3 regions of the Cronobacter condimenti 1330 genome follow, and region 3 is predicted to be linked to each of the others. Evidence: predicted binding sites of a transcription regulator. Region 3 holds the regulator's gene; each other region holds the start of a gene.
What was found. The regulator Fur, encoded in region 3, represses iron uptake genes when iron is present. The targets are predictions, from matches to a motif close to ATAATAATGAGAACNACTATCAA.
Positions count from the first base shown of each region.

Region 1 (4,356 bases), 1.1 Mb from region 3:
TTGATGAAAGCGCGCTATTTGCTTCGCCACAGCGAAGAGAGCGTTACTGATATCGCCTATCAGTGCGGCTTTGGCGACAGCAACCATTTCTCCACGCTGTTCCGGCGTGAGTTCTCCTGGTCGCCACGCGACATTCGTCTTGGGCGAGACGAGCAAATGCAGTAACGCGAAGGGAATCACCGTTTTCTGCGGCAAAAAAGGGGATACTTTGCAGCTATTTGCCCCGGAGATGCGCAGTGGCCCCTCAGTTAGTGCTAAGGAAAGCGGATTTCTTCGCCACGCCCACCCAGCCGGTGGTGGTGGCGGATCGCTATCCGCAAAATGTCTTTGCCGAGCATACCCACGAGTTCTGCGAACTGGTGCTGGTGTGGCGCGGCAACGGGCTGCACGTGCTGAATGACCGCCCTTATCGCATTACCTGCGGCGATCTCTTTTATATCCGCGCGGAAGACCGCCACAGTTACGAGTCGGTCAACGATCTGGTGCTCCACAACATTATTTATTGCCCGGAAAGGCTGCAACTGAACGTTAACTGGCGCGATCTGCTGGAAAACCCGCACGGTAACAACGGCGATCCGCGCTGGCGGCTCAGCAGTCAGGGGATGGTGCAGGCGCGACAGGTCATCGACCAGCTTGAACATGAAAGCCCAAAGCATGACGCGCTCTCGCACTGTTTGTCCGAAAGCCTGTTCTTGCAACTGGCGATTACGCTGCGCCGTCATCGCTATCAGGCATCGAGCGGCGCGGGGCCGGGCGAAGGAGAGAAACTCGATCTGCTGATGGCCGCACTTGGTAACAGCCTTGACGTGCCGTTCGACCTCCAGCATTTTTGCAGCCACTACCAGATTGCCGAGCGCCCGCTGCGTCAGCTGTTCCGTCAGCAGACGGGCATGACCATCAGCCAGTATTTGCGTCAGTTGCGCATCTGCCAGGCGCAGTACCTGCTGCGCCACTCCGAGCTACTGATTAGCGATATCGCCGCGCGCTGCGGCTTTGAAGACAGTAACTATTTCTCAGTGGTGTTTACGCGCGAAACGGGCGTGACGCCACGGGTGTGGCGTCAGCAGTGCGGGGTGATGACCGGTTAATTCGCGGCCATCCCCAGCCCGACGATATTCGCCGCCACGATAATCACCACGCAGCCGAGGCTCAGCACGCTCACCGGGCGACGGCCCGCTGCTTTCCATTCGCGCAGCACCAGCCCCACCAGCCCGCCACACAGCACATAGAAGCTCATGTGCAGCATCCAGCTGATGTAGTCATACTGCGCCGGAATGCGCGCGTGGCCCCAGGCGTAGAAAAAGAACTGCAAATACCACATCAGCCCGCCCAGCGCGGAAAGCAACAGGTTGCTGATAATGAGCGGCTTCGCCAGCGAGAAATCGGCCTTGATCGACAGGTCTTTCACCTTCGCAAGACGGATGAAACAGAAGCCGAGGTTAACCAGCGCGCCGCCGCCCATAATCACCACATAGCTTGGCAGGCCAACATAGAGCGGATCGACCCCCAGCGCAGCGGCCGCGTCATGCATCGGCTTCGCGGCGTCCATCGCAAAGGACATTCCCGCCGAAAAAACGCCGCACATCACCGCCAGCAGCAGCCCTTTCTTGAGGTTAAAATCTTCGGCCCGGATGCCCATCTGGCGCTCTTTAAGCTGGCCTGCGCGGGTGACGATGCCGACGCCAATCAGCGCGACGAAAACCCCAAGCAGCGTCATCCGCCCGCCGGGCGTACCGACCAGTACCGCGAATTTGCCGTTCAGCAGCGGCGTCATCAGCGTGCCGACAATCAGCGTGATGCCGATAGCGATGCCAATGCCCATCGACATGCCGAGATAGCGCATCGTCAGGCCGTAGTTAATATTGCCAATGCCCCACATCGCGCCGAAGAGAAACACCGGCAGCAGCGTGGAGGCGCTGAACGAACCGTAATAGGCCCAAAAATCAGGTAGCAGCAGGGCGCTGACGGCCCAGGGCAGAATCAGCCACGAGACTATCCCGCCTACCGACCACATGGTTTCCCAGGACCAGTGGCGAACCTTTTTAAACGGCGCGTAAAAGCAGGCGGCGCTCGCCGCGCCAATTAAGTGCCACAGGATCCCCATGGTTATCGCGTTATTCATGCTTCTCGTCCTCGTTTCCGTTGTAGAGCCAGAGGAGAGCGAAAGCCGCTCCCTAACCCAAACGAGTCTATTGAGGCATGGGATCTTTCACCTTCGGGGTGCTGCCGCCGGGGGGCAGCGGGTGGCAAAAAACAGCGGGTAAGCCGAACGGGGATCACACTTTGCGGCGAATTCGGACGATGCTTAAGGCTCGGAAAAGTGTGCGAAAATCGCCGTGAGGCGTCCTTTTTTAGCCATTATTGCGTTAAGTTATAACCATATAAAAACTGCGGCATCGATAAACATTTTCAATATCATTTAATTAACTATAATGAACCCACTGCTTACGCGGCGTTAACACCTCTGCCGCCCGACAATAATGGAGATGATGAATATGAGTTATACACTGCCATCCCTGCCGTACGCATACGACGCCCTGGAACCGCATTTCGACAAGCAGACGATGGAAATCCATCACACCAAACACCATCAGACTTACGTCAACAACGCCAACGCGGCGCTGGAAAGCCTGCCGGAGCTGGCGAACCTGCCTGTTGAAGAGCTGATCACCAAACTGGATCAGGTGCCGGCGGATAAGAAAACCGTACTGCGCAACAACGCAGGCGGCCACGCTAACCACAGCCTGTTCTGGAAAGGCCTGAAAAAAGACACCACCCTGCAGGGCGACCTGAAAGCGGCTATCGAGCGCGATTTCGGCTCTGTTGAGAAATTCAAAGAAGAGTTCGAGAAAGCAGCCGCTACCCGTTTCGGTTCTGGCTGGGCGTGGCTGGTGCTGAAAGGCGACAAACTGGCTGTCGTTTCCACGGCAAACCAGGATTCCCCGCTGATGGGTGAAGCGATTTCTGGCGCATCCGGCTACCCGATCCTGGGCCTGGACGTGTGGGAGCACGCGTACTACCTGAAATTCCAGAACCGTCGTCCGGACTACATCAAAGAGTTCTGGAACGTGGTTAACTGGGACGAAGCTGCCGCGCGTTTCGCTTCTCAGAAATAAGGTTGCAACCTGACCTGTAAAAAGCGAGCCTGACGGCTCGCTTTTTTTATATCCGCAAAAGGAGGCGCGTATGCATTTCCCGGTTCAGGTTTATCTCGGCAAAATCCGCGACTACGAGGGCAGCCGGCCGAGCGCCATCGGCAAAGTGCAGGTTGAGGGCGAGCTGTCGCTGACCAGCCGGGGGCTGGTGGGCGATCAGCAAGCGGAGAAGAAAATTCACGGCGGTGCGGACCGCGCGCTGTGCCATTATCCGCGCGAACATTACGCCGTCTGGGCGAGGGAATATCCTGAACGGGCGGAATGGTTTTCCGCGCCTGCGTTCGGCGAGAATCTCTCGACGCTGGGGCTTACCGAAGAAAACGCGTTTATCGGCGATATCTTTCGCTGGGGCGAGGCGCTCATCCAGATAACGCAGCCGCGCTCGCCCTGTTTTAAGGTCAATTTTCATTCGGGCATCAGCGAACTTTCCGGGCGGATGCAGGACACCGCGCGTTGCGGCTGGCTTTACCGGGTGATAGGCGAGGGTAAGGTGTTCACCGACGCGCCGCTGGCGCTGGTGTCACGCGTAAGTGCGATATCGGTACGCGAGGCGGCGGCCATCGCCTGGCATACGCCGTTTGACGACGAGCAGTATCACCGGTTGTTAAGCGCCGCCGGGCTGTCTGCCAGCTGGGCAAAAACGCTGCAAAACCGTCGTATTAGCGGCAAGATTGAGAGTTTTTCGCGCCGGTTGTGGGGGCGTGGTTAACCTGCTTTGCCCCTCTCTCCAGCGGGGAGGGGGGCATACCGCGTTCGGCAAGGCTGGCGGCGCTACTCGTTTCTTATGCCGCGTCGTGCCGGTGGGTCTGCGCGCTGGTTGCAGGCAGTTCCGCTAGCACCGAGGTAAACTCCGGGGCGGGCACCAGCGACTCGCGGGTGATCTCTTTAATCGATTTCGCGCCGGTCAATGTCATCGCCACGCGCATCTCTTTCTCAATCAAGTTCAGCAGATTCGCCACGCCTTTCTCGCCGTGGGTCGCGAGCGCATAAAGATATGCACGTCCCAGCAACACGCTGTCGGCGCCCAGCGCAATCATGCGCACCACGTCGAGCCCGTTGCGAATGCCGCTGTCGGCCAGAATTGTAATATCCCCTTTTACCGCGTCAGCGATAGCGGGCAGCGCGCGGGCGGAGGAGAGCACGCCGTCAAGCTGGCGGCCGCCGTGGTTAGAAACCACAATCCCGTCGGCGCCGAAACGCA
Region 1 is NZ_CP012264.1:197,355-201,710, forward strand. It holds gene rhaS (HTH-type transcriptional activator RhaS) at 1-165, shown strand, start outside; gene rhaR (HTH-type transcriptional activator RhaR) at 237-1,088, shown strand; gene rhaT (L-rhamnose/proton symporter RhaT) at 1,085-2,122, opposite strand; gene sodA (superoxide dismutase [Mn]) at 2,496-3,116, shown strand; gene yiiM (6-hydroxyaminopurine reductase) at 3,187-3,864, shown strand; gene lldD (FMN-dependent L-lactate dehydrogenase LldD) at 3,938-4,356, opposite strand, start outside.
Region 1: a site for Fur is predicted at 2,397-2,419, ahead of sodA (superoxide dismutase [Mn]). Genes of this name have one in related genera too.

Region 2 (4,356 bases), 560 kb from region 3:
AGTCAAAACGGTCGAGTTCTTCCTGGCCGCGGTATTCGCGTACCGCGTTCAGCGCGGTCTGCAGGAAGAACTGGTTGCTGACGCCCGGGATCTCTACCGGATACTGAAATGCCATAAAGATGCCTTCGCCCGCACGCTCTTCCGGCGACAGCGTCAGCAGATCTTTGCCTTTGAAATGCACTTCACCGCCGGTGATTTCATAATCTTCGCGCCCGGCAAGCGTCGCAGAAAGCGTACTTTTCCCCGAGCCGTTCGGCCCCATGATGGCGTGCACCTCCCCTGGTTTTACTTCAAGGTTTAAACCGCGCAGGATGGCCTTCTCTTCTACGCTGACCTGTAAATCGTTAATGCTTAACATGTCTTATCCTTTTTCTCGCCTTAACCGACGCTGTGCTCAAGGCTAATGGCTAATAATTTTTGTGCTTCGACCGCGAATTCCAGCGGCAGCTCTGAAAAGACATCCTTACAGAAGCCGTTCACGATCATCGAGATAGCGTCTTCTTCGCTGATCCCGCGTTGCAGGCAATAGAACAGCTGATCTTCGCCGATGCGCGAAGTCGTCGCCTCGTGCTCCAGCTGGGCGCTGTTGTTACGACACTCCACATACGGGAAAGTATGCGCGCCACAGTCCGGGCCAATCAGCATCGAGTCGCACTGCGTAAAGTTACGGGCGTTAGTGGCCGTTGGCATGATTTTTACCAGGCCGCGATAGCTGTTCTGGCTTTTGCCGGCGGAGATCCCTTTCGAGATGATGGTCGATTTGGTGTTTTTACCGATATGGATCATCTTGGTGCCGGTGTCGGCCTGCTGATGGCCGCTGGTCAACGCCACGGAGTAGAACTCACCAATGGAGTTATCGCCGCGCAGGATGACGCTCGGGTATTTCCAGGTAATGGCCGAACCGGTTTCTGACTGCGTCCAGGACATCTTGCTGTTTTCGCCTTCGCACAGCGCTCGCTTGGTCACGAAGTTCAGGATGCCGCCGGTGTTATTGTCGCCCGGGAACCAGTTTTGCACCGTTGAGTATTTGACCTCGGCGTCTTTATGGATGATGACTTCGACCACCGCGGCGTGCAGCTGGTAGCTGTCGCGCACCGGTGCCGAGCAGCCCTCGATATAACTGACGTAGCTGCCTTCATCGGCCACCAGAATGGTGCGCTCAAACTGGCCGGTTTTCTCCGCGTTAATACGGAAATAGGTGGAAAGCTCCATCGGGCAGCGCACGCCTTTCGGCACATAGATAAACGTGCCGTCGGAGGCGACGGCGGCATTGAGTGCCGCGAAGAAGTTATCGTTCGACGGTACCACGGTGCCGATATACTTTTTCACAAGCTCCGGGTGATCGTGGATAGCTTCGCCAAATGAGCAGAAAATAATGCCCTGCTCCGCCAGTTTGTCGCGGTAGGTGGTGGCAACCGAGACAGAGTCGAAAATGGCGTCGACCGCCACTTCGCGCCCTTCACGCACCGGTACGCCAAGCTGGTTGAACGCCTCTTCCACTTCCTGCGTCAGGTAGCTGTTGTTATTTCCCCCGGGCTGCTGCACGGCGCCAGGCTGGGATGCACATGCATCGTCGCAATGGCCGCAGGAAGGCGCGGAGTAATAACTGTAATCCTGATAATTTAGTTTGTCGTAATGGGCATGCAGCCAGTGCGGCTCTTCCATTTCAAGCCAGGCGCGATAGGCGCTCAGGCGAAACTCCAGCATCCACTCCGGCTCGTTGCGTTTCGCGGAAATCGCGCGCACAACCTCTTCATTGATGCCATTAGCCAGTTCATCGGTCTGAAGCCGGGTAAAAAAGCCCTCTTTGTAGTTCAGGGGGCCGCTCCAGGTGTTGACATCGTCAGTTGCTTCACTGTTACGGGACATAATTACTCCGCCTGGACCCCAAAACTTTCACCGCAGCCGCACGCGTGCTGCGCTTTAGGGTTATTGAATTTAAAAATCTGGTTTAAGCCTTCGCGCACGAAATCCACTTCGGTGCCGTCAATAAACGGCATCGCCTGAAGCGGTACATACAGGCGCGCGCCGTCTGCCTCGAAAACCAAATCGTCGTCTTTAGGTTCGCTGACCGTGTCCAGCACATAGCCAAACCCGGCGCAGCCGCTCTGTTTCACACCCAGACGAACACCCAGCAGACCCGGTTTCTGCGCCATTAAGTCGCGAATATGTTTGGCCGCGTCTGGCGTCATCGTCAGGCCCTGCCAGTTGAACTCTGCGGGGTTGAACGTACCTGCTTGTGATTCCATAGGTCTGTCTCCTGGAGTGAATGCCTTGCGGGCGATAACGCTATGTTAGTGATAATAATTATCACTTCAACCTCTGCGGATCAGGGGTATTCCCGTTAACGGCACATTTTGAACACTTTCATTAAGCATAGACCCTCCCTGAGAGCCTGCTGCGGGCAAAGATAGCGTTCAAAAGAGATGAATATTCAATGGGTTAACAACCAAAACGAAGAGATAAGTATGCGATACTGCCGCCTGAATAAAAGATGTATCGTTTATACCTATTTATATAATAGCGCGCCTGCGGGCGCCGGGTTGTCCTAAAGGGCGGTTATCGCGGGGGAGATAAGGACGTAATAAAAAACCCGGCATCGCCGGGTTTAGTGTGAAACGGTATCAGATAACCGCGGTGGTGAGGCGCGACGTGCAGCAGAGCCGGTCTTGCTCGTCGAAAATCTCTATCTGCCACACCTGGTGGCGTCGCCCGACGTGCACAGCACGGCAGACGCCGCGCACACGGCCGCTGCGTACGCTGCGCAGATGGTTGGCATTGACCTCAAGCCCGACGACGTTTTGCTCGCCCTCAGTGCAAAGATAGCCCGCCACCGAGCCGAGCGTTTCAGCGAGTACAACCGATGCCCCGCCGTGCAGCAGGCCGAAAGGCTGATGGGTACGGCTGTCCACAGGCATGGTGGCTTCGATGTGCGCATCATCTAACCGGGTGAAGCGGATATCCAGCAGCCCGACCATATTACTGGCGCCCATTGCATTTAGCGCCTCAAGCGTGGTGCTACGCCGCCAAATCATACGATGATCCCCAACAGTGCCTGAACCGGATGACGCACACCGCTGCCCTCGATGCGTTTAACCTGGCTTCGACAGGAATACCCTGTCGCAAGGCAGCGGGTACGGGGCAAACGCTGCATCGCCTGATGCCAGGAAAGCTCATAAATGCCGAGTGAATTGGCGTGGTTTTTCACCTCATGTCCGTAGGTGCCCGCCATGCCGCAGCAGCCGACATTCACGCCTTCAAGTCTTGCGCCGAACTTCGCGAAAATGGCCGCCCACTGGCTGGCCGTACCCGGAAGCGCAGTGACTTCAGTACAGTGCCCGAACAGATACCACGGCTCGCCGCCAACCGACGAGGCCGGACGATCGGCAAGCGCCGTGGTAAGCCATTCATGCACCAGCTGCACGTGGAATTCGCCCCGCGTCTCGCCAAGCGTCTGCTTATATTCATCGCGATAGCAGAGCACCAGCGCCGGATCGACCCCCACGAGCGGCATGCCGAGTTGCGCCACGCGGTTTAAGAAATCAGCCGTTTTGCGCGCTGTCCTGGCGAAGCGCTGAAGGAAGCCCTTGATATGCTGCGCTTTGCCGTTGGGCGAGAATGGCAGCACGACCGGCGTAAACCCAAGCTTTTCGCAAAGCCTGACGAAATCGGCCACTACCTGCGCGTCGTAATAACTGGTAAACGGATCCTGTACCACCAGCACCGTGCGCGCTTTCTCTGCCTCCGGCAGCCGCTCCAGCTCCTCAAGCGTCATCCCGGCGCTGCGATGCCCCACCAGTTGTTGCTGAAGCGTCGGCGTTGAGAGCAGCGGCAGATCAACCATGCCGATATGGCGCTCGGAGAGCGAACGCACCCACGGCTGGCGCATAAAGAAATTGAAGGTTTTCGGCGCACGCGCCATCAGCGGCGCATAGCTTTCAACCGTCGCTATCAGATGGTCGCGCATCGGGCGTAAATAGCGCGTGTGATACAGCTGCAAAAAGCGTGAGCGAAACTCCGGCACGTCGATTTTGATAGGACACTGCGTAGAGCAGGCTTTACAGGCGAGACAGCCGCTCATTGCCTCTTTAACCTCGTGCGAGAAATCATATTCGCCGCGCCCGGCATGCCAGCTGTTGCGGGTGCGCTCAATCAGCGAGCGCAGACTGGCGCGCTTGTGCGGCAGCGCTTTTTCAAGCGCCAGCGGGTCGATACCGCGATCCGAAAGCAGCCGCAGCCATTCGCGCACCAGCGTCGCACGCCCTTTTGGCGAATGAATGCGGTTGCTGGTGATTTTCATCGACGGACACATCGGGCTTTTCACATCGAAGTTAAAGCACAGGCCATTGCCGTTGC
Region 2 is NZ_CP012264.1:1,866,975-1,871,330, reverse strand. It holds gene sufC (Fe-S cluster assembly ATPase SufC) at 1-358, opposite strand, end outside; gene sufB (Fe-S cluster assembly protein SufB) at 379-1,869, opposite strand; gene sufA (Fe-S cluster assembly scaffold SufA) at 1,872-2,249, opposite strand; gene menI (1,4-dihydroxy-2-naphthoyl-CoA hydrolase) at 2,625-3,035, opposite strand; gene ydiJ (D-2-hydroxyglutarate dehydrogenase YdiJ) at 3,032-4,356, opposite strand, start outside.
Region 2: a site for Fur is predicted at 2,292-2,314, ahead of sufA (Fe-S cluster assembly scaffold SufA). Genes of this name have one in related genera too.

Region 3 (4,356 bases):
CGGAAATGGATATGCCCGCGCATGCCCGCGCGGCGGTGATGGCGATGGAAGCGCGCTACGACCGTCTGTCGAAAGCCGGAAAGCTGCAGGAGGCGAACGCATACCGTCTCCTCGACCCCCAGGATACGTCAGTCACCACTGGCGTGCAGTATTACAACCGCACCGGTTATCTCAATCCGTGTCTCGATTCGTCGCGCCATTTTGTGGATAAAGTGATAGGGGAGATCCAGCAAATGCACAAAGAGGCCGGGCAGCCGCTCATGACATGGCATTTCGGCGGTGATGAAGCGAAAAACATCTATCTGGGTGCGGGGTATACCGACAAGACGAAACCGGAGGCCGGGAAGGGCGTTATCGACCAAAGCCGTCAGGACAAGCCGTGGGCGCGCTCCCCGGTCTGCCAAAAACGCGTGCAGGACGGTGTGGTTGCCGACGTGGAACATCTCTCCAGCTATTTTGCCATTGAGGTCAGTAAGCTTGTGAAAGCGCACGGCATCGACACCATGCAGGCATGGCAGGATGGCCTCAAGGATGCGAGAGGCGCCAGCGCCTTCGCCACCTCACAGGTCAACGTTAACTTCTGGGATACGCTCTACTGGGGCGGCTTTGATACGGTTAACGACTGGGCGAATAAAGGCTTTCGCGTCGTGGTCTCGAATCCGGATTATGTTTACCTCGATTTTCCAAATGAGGTTAATCCGGCGGAAAGTGGGTATTACTGGGGCACACGGTTTAGCGATGAGCGCAAAATTTTCAGTTTTGCGCCAGATAACCTGCCGCAAAACGCGGAAACGTCGGTCGATCGCGATGGCAGTGCGTTTAGCGCGAAGTCAGATAAGCCCTGGCCGGGCGCTTACGGACTTTCTGCGCAACTCTGGAGTGAGGTTGTACGCACGGATAAACAGATGGAATACATGATGTACCCACGCTTGCTGGCCGTGGCGGAGCGCGCCTGGCATCGGGCCGCCTGGGAGCAGGATTATCAGGCTGGCCGTGAATACAAAGGCGGTGAAACCCATCATGTTAATACCCGCGCGTTACATGACGACTGGACGCGCTTTGCGAACGTGGTGGGCCGCCGTGAACTGGCTAAGCTTGAAAAAGCTGGCGTGCAGTTTCGTTTACCAGTGCCAGGCGCGCGTATCAACACGGGCGTGCTTGAAATGAATACAAGTCTGCCAGGCGTGAGCGTTGAATATTCAACAGACAGTGGCGCGCGCTGGCAGCGTTATGACGCCGCACGACCGCCACACGTGGCAGGGCCGGTGCTCATACGTAGCGTCAGCGTTGATGGTAAGCGCTATAGCCGGACAGAACACGTACAGCCTTAACGGCACTATAATGACAACGCCAGCCCTCGGGCTGGCTTTTTCGTTTTAACGACACCAGGCGTTACAACACATCAGGCAAATGGTGAACGGCAACCAGTTTGCCTTTGCTTATCTCGATATTTTTCGCACCGCGCAGTTGCGACAGGGTTTTCATCACCATGCTGCGGGAAAGATTGGTTTTTTTCACAATATAGTCGGCCACGTTAATGCGGTTACGCATGAAATCGTCCATCGCCGCCAGACAATCAATATTGGCTTTAATCATGCTGTAGCTGTTTCTGCCGAGCATAATTTCTTCGCGGTAGCAAAGCATATTGATTATCCATGAGGACAAAATTAACAGATGTAACTGGCAGTGATGTTTTTCAATTTCCTGTAGGAAATAATCAAATGGGATTAACTGATAATGACATTCTGAATCAGCTTGTAATTTCGCGAATTGCGATTTACCTAAATTCCGCGCCAGCCCCAGAACTGAAGGGGCGCTACTTTTTTCCAGTAGCAGCCTGTCACTTTGGCGCATCAGAGAGAACTGACCACCGCGAATGATACAGATTTCCCCGTCCCGCAAGGGGATAAGCGTATTTTTCTCCGCCCGAGACCAGTTTCCGTAGCTATTAAAAATATCAGCAATGCGATAAATCTCAGCAAGAGGTTTAGAGGGTAAGACCATATTGGTTACCTTAGTTAAAATAAAATTATGTCGTTGCTGTATCTTAATGGATGCTTTTTTATTGCTGCAATAAGGGGCTGGATGGATAAAAGGAATTTGCAGGATAATCCGATAGCTAACTGATTGACCAGTAAAGATATTTATCTTTTCTGAATTTCTATTTAATAAAATATATGTGGTTTAATTGTGCATTGTACTCTGTATTAAAATACTGGCGCTGAGGATGTTTATCCAAAATAAGACATTTGTCTTTTCGGGCAATAAAAAAGCCGACAGGTGTCGGCTTGGATTCATGCGGTGTGACGAGAATTATTTCCCGCCGACCTCGTGGGCGTGTTCGTTCTCACGGCAGTCGCCATCCGCACAGTGACCATACAGATAGAGGCTGTGGTTAGTCAGACGGATGCCATGACGCGTCGCGATTTCACGCTGACGGGCTTCAATAGAGTCATCGCTAAATTCGATCACTTTGCCACAATCGAGGCAAATCAGGTGATCGTGATGATGCTGTTGCGTCAGCTCGAAAACGGATTTACCACCTTCGAAATTGTGACGGGTGACGATGCCGGCATCGTCGAACTGGTTAAGTACGCGATAGACCGTGGCAAGGCCAATCTCTTCACCCATGTCAATCAGACGCTTATAGAGGTCTTCCGCACTGACATGATGATTGACCGGTTCCTGCAGCACTTCGAGGATTTTTAATCGAGGAAGCGTGACTTTCAGGCCGGCCTTCTTTAATGCGGTATTGTTGTCAGTCATGCGGAATCTGTCCTGTTGCTTAACGACTCGCTCCAGCAGGGAGCGATACATCGGATACGCCGTAGATGAATGCGTCTCATTATAGAACTGACATGCCTAAATGAAAACCGCAAGCGTCCGGCAAAAAAGAGCTTAAAAATCGTGGACCCGCCAGCGTTTTTGGCATGGAAGGACTGATAATTAAGGAAGACATTGTACAGCTTAGTGAGGGAAAGTTAAAAATTTGTAGCAATTATTTTCATTGTTCTTATCTATCAACCGGCGCGAGCCACCGCCCGCGCCGTTTACCATCAGGCGTTGATGATTTCCTGCAGATGCAGCTCTTCGGAAACTTGCTTCACCCATTTTTCCACGCGTTCGGTGGTCATTTCCGGCTGACGATCTTCGTCAATGGCGAGGCCGACGAAATGGTCATCATCCGCGAGGCCTTTAGACGCTTCGAAGTGATACCCTGCAGTCGGCCAGTGGCCCACAATGGTTGCGCCGCGCGGTTCGATAATATCGCGAATGGTGCCCAGTGCGTCGCAGAAGTATTCTGCGTAATCTTCCTGATCGCCGCAGCCGAAAAGGGCGACCAGCTTACCGTTGAAATCAATTTCTTCGAGCGTCGGGAAAAAATCATCCCAGTCGCACTGCGCTTCGCCGTAGTACCAGGTCGGGATGCCAAGCAGAAGAATATCGAACGCTTCCAGATCCTCTTTGCTGCTTTTAGCAATGTCATGCACTTCAGCAACGTCTTTCCCGAGCTGTTTCTGGATAATTTTTGCGATATTTTCGGTATTGCCGGTGTCGCTGCCGAAAAAGATGCCTACGATTGCCATAAGAAGAATAACCTCTTGAATCTAAATGTGATGGTGCTGGCATAACGCCCACAGATAGGGCAATCATAGCAGAACAGAAGAAGGTGCGGAAACGGTATCAGGCGCCGGGTGCACACTCTGCTACATTGCCCCGTTCGTTGGGGGCATTTTCAGACCAGACCTTACTCCTGCAAGGCTTTCAGCTGAGCGAGGAGCATGGCTTCTATCAGCTCGCTGCGGCTGATATTGCGCGCCTGCGCCAGATGGTTCAGCGCATCCACGGCGTCAGCGTTCAGCTTTAGCTCCACGCGCTTAAGCCCGCGAACTTTGTCGCGCTTAAGCTGGTTGCGCTTATTGATGCGCAGCTGTTCGTCGCGCGACAGCGGGTTGGTTTTCGGTCTGCCCGGACGGCGTTCATCCGCGAAGAGATCGAGCGTTGTGCGGTCCGTTTGTTCTTTTGCCATGGTATGAGTATAGACAGGGGAAACAGGCTGCCGTGGCGGGGCCCGGCGGTATTTCAGCGCGCCATCATACATCAGGCAGCGAAGCGCGCCAACGCATCCGGCGCGCAACGGCACCGGTCGGTCTGTTTTTAATCAGTTTCCAGAAAACGACGGATAGCGCGTACCACCGCCTGCGGTTTTTCGGCATGAACCCAGTGACCGGCCCCCGCGATAACGTGCGCGCGGGCCTGCGGGAATTGCGCCAGCAGCGCCTCGCGGTGCTGCTCTTCAACATAAGGCGATGCTCCGCCACGAATAAACAACGCAGGACCATGCCAGGCCGGGAC
Region 3 is NZ_CP012264.1:1,305,356-1,309,711, forward strand. It holds gene AFK62_RS05980 (beta-N-acetylhexosaminidase) at 1-1,331, shown strand, start outside; gene AFK62_RS05985 (helix-turn-helix domain-containing protein) at 1,393-2,004, opposite strand; gene fur (ferric iron uptake transcriptional regulator) at 2,314-2,766, opposite strand; gene fldA (flavodoxin FldA) at 3,057-3,587, opposite strand; gene ybfE (LexA regulated protein) at 3,749-4,030, opposite strand; gene ybfF (esterase) at 4,159-4,356, opposite strand, start outside.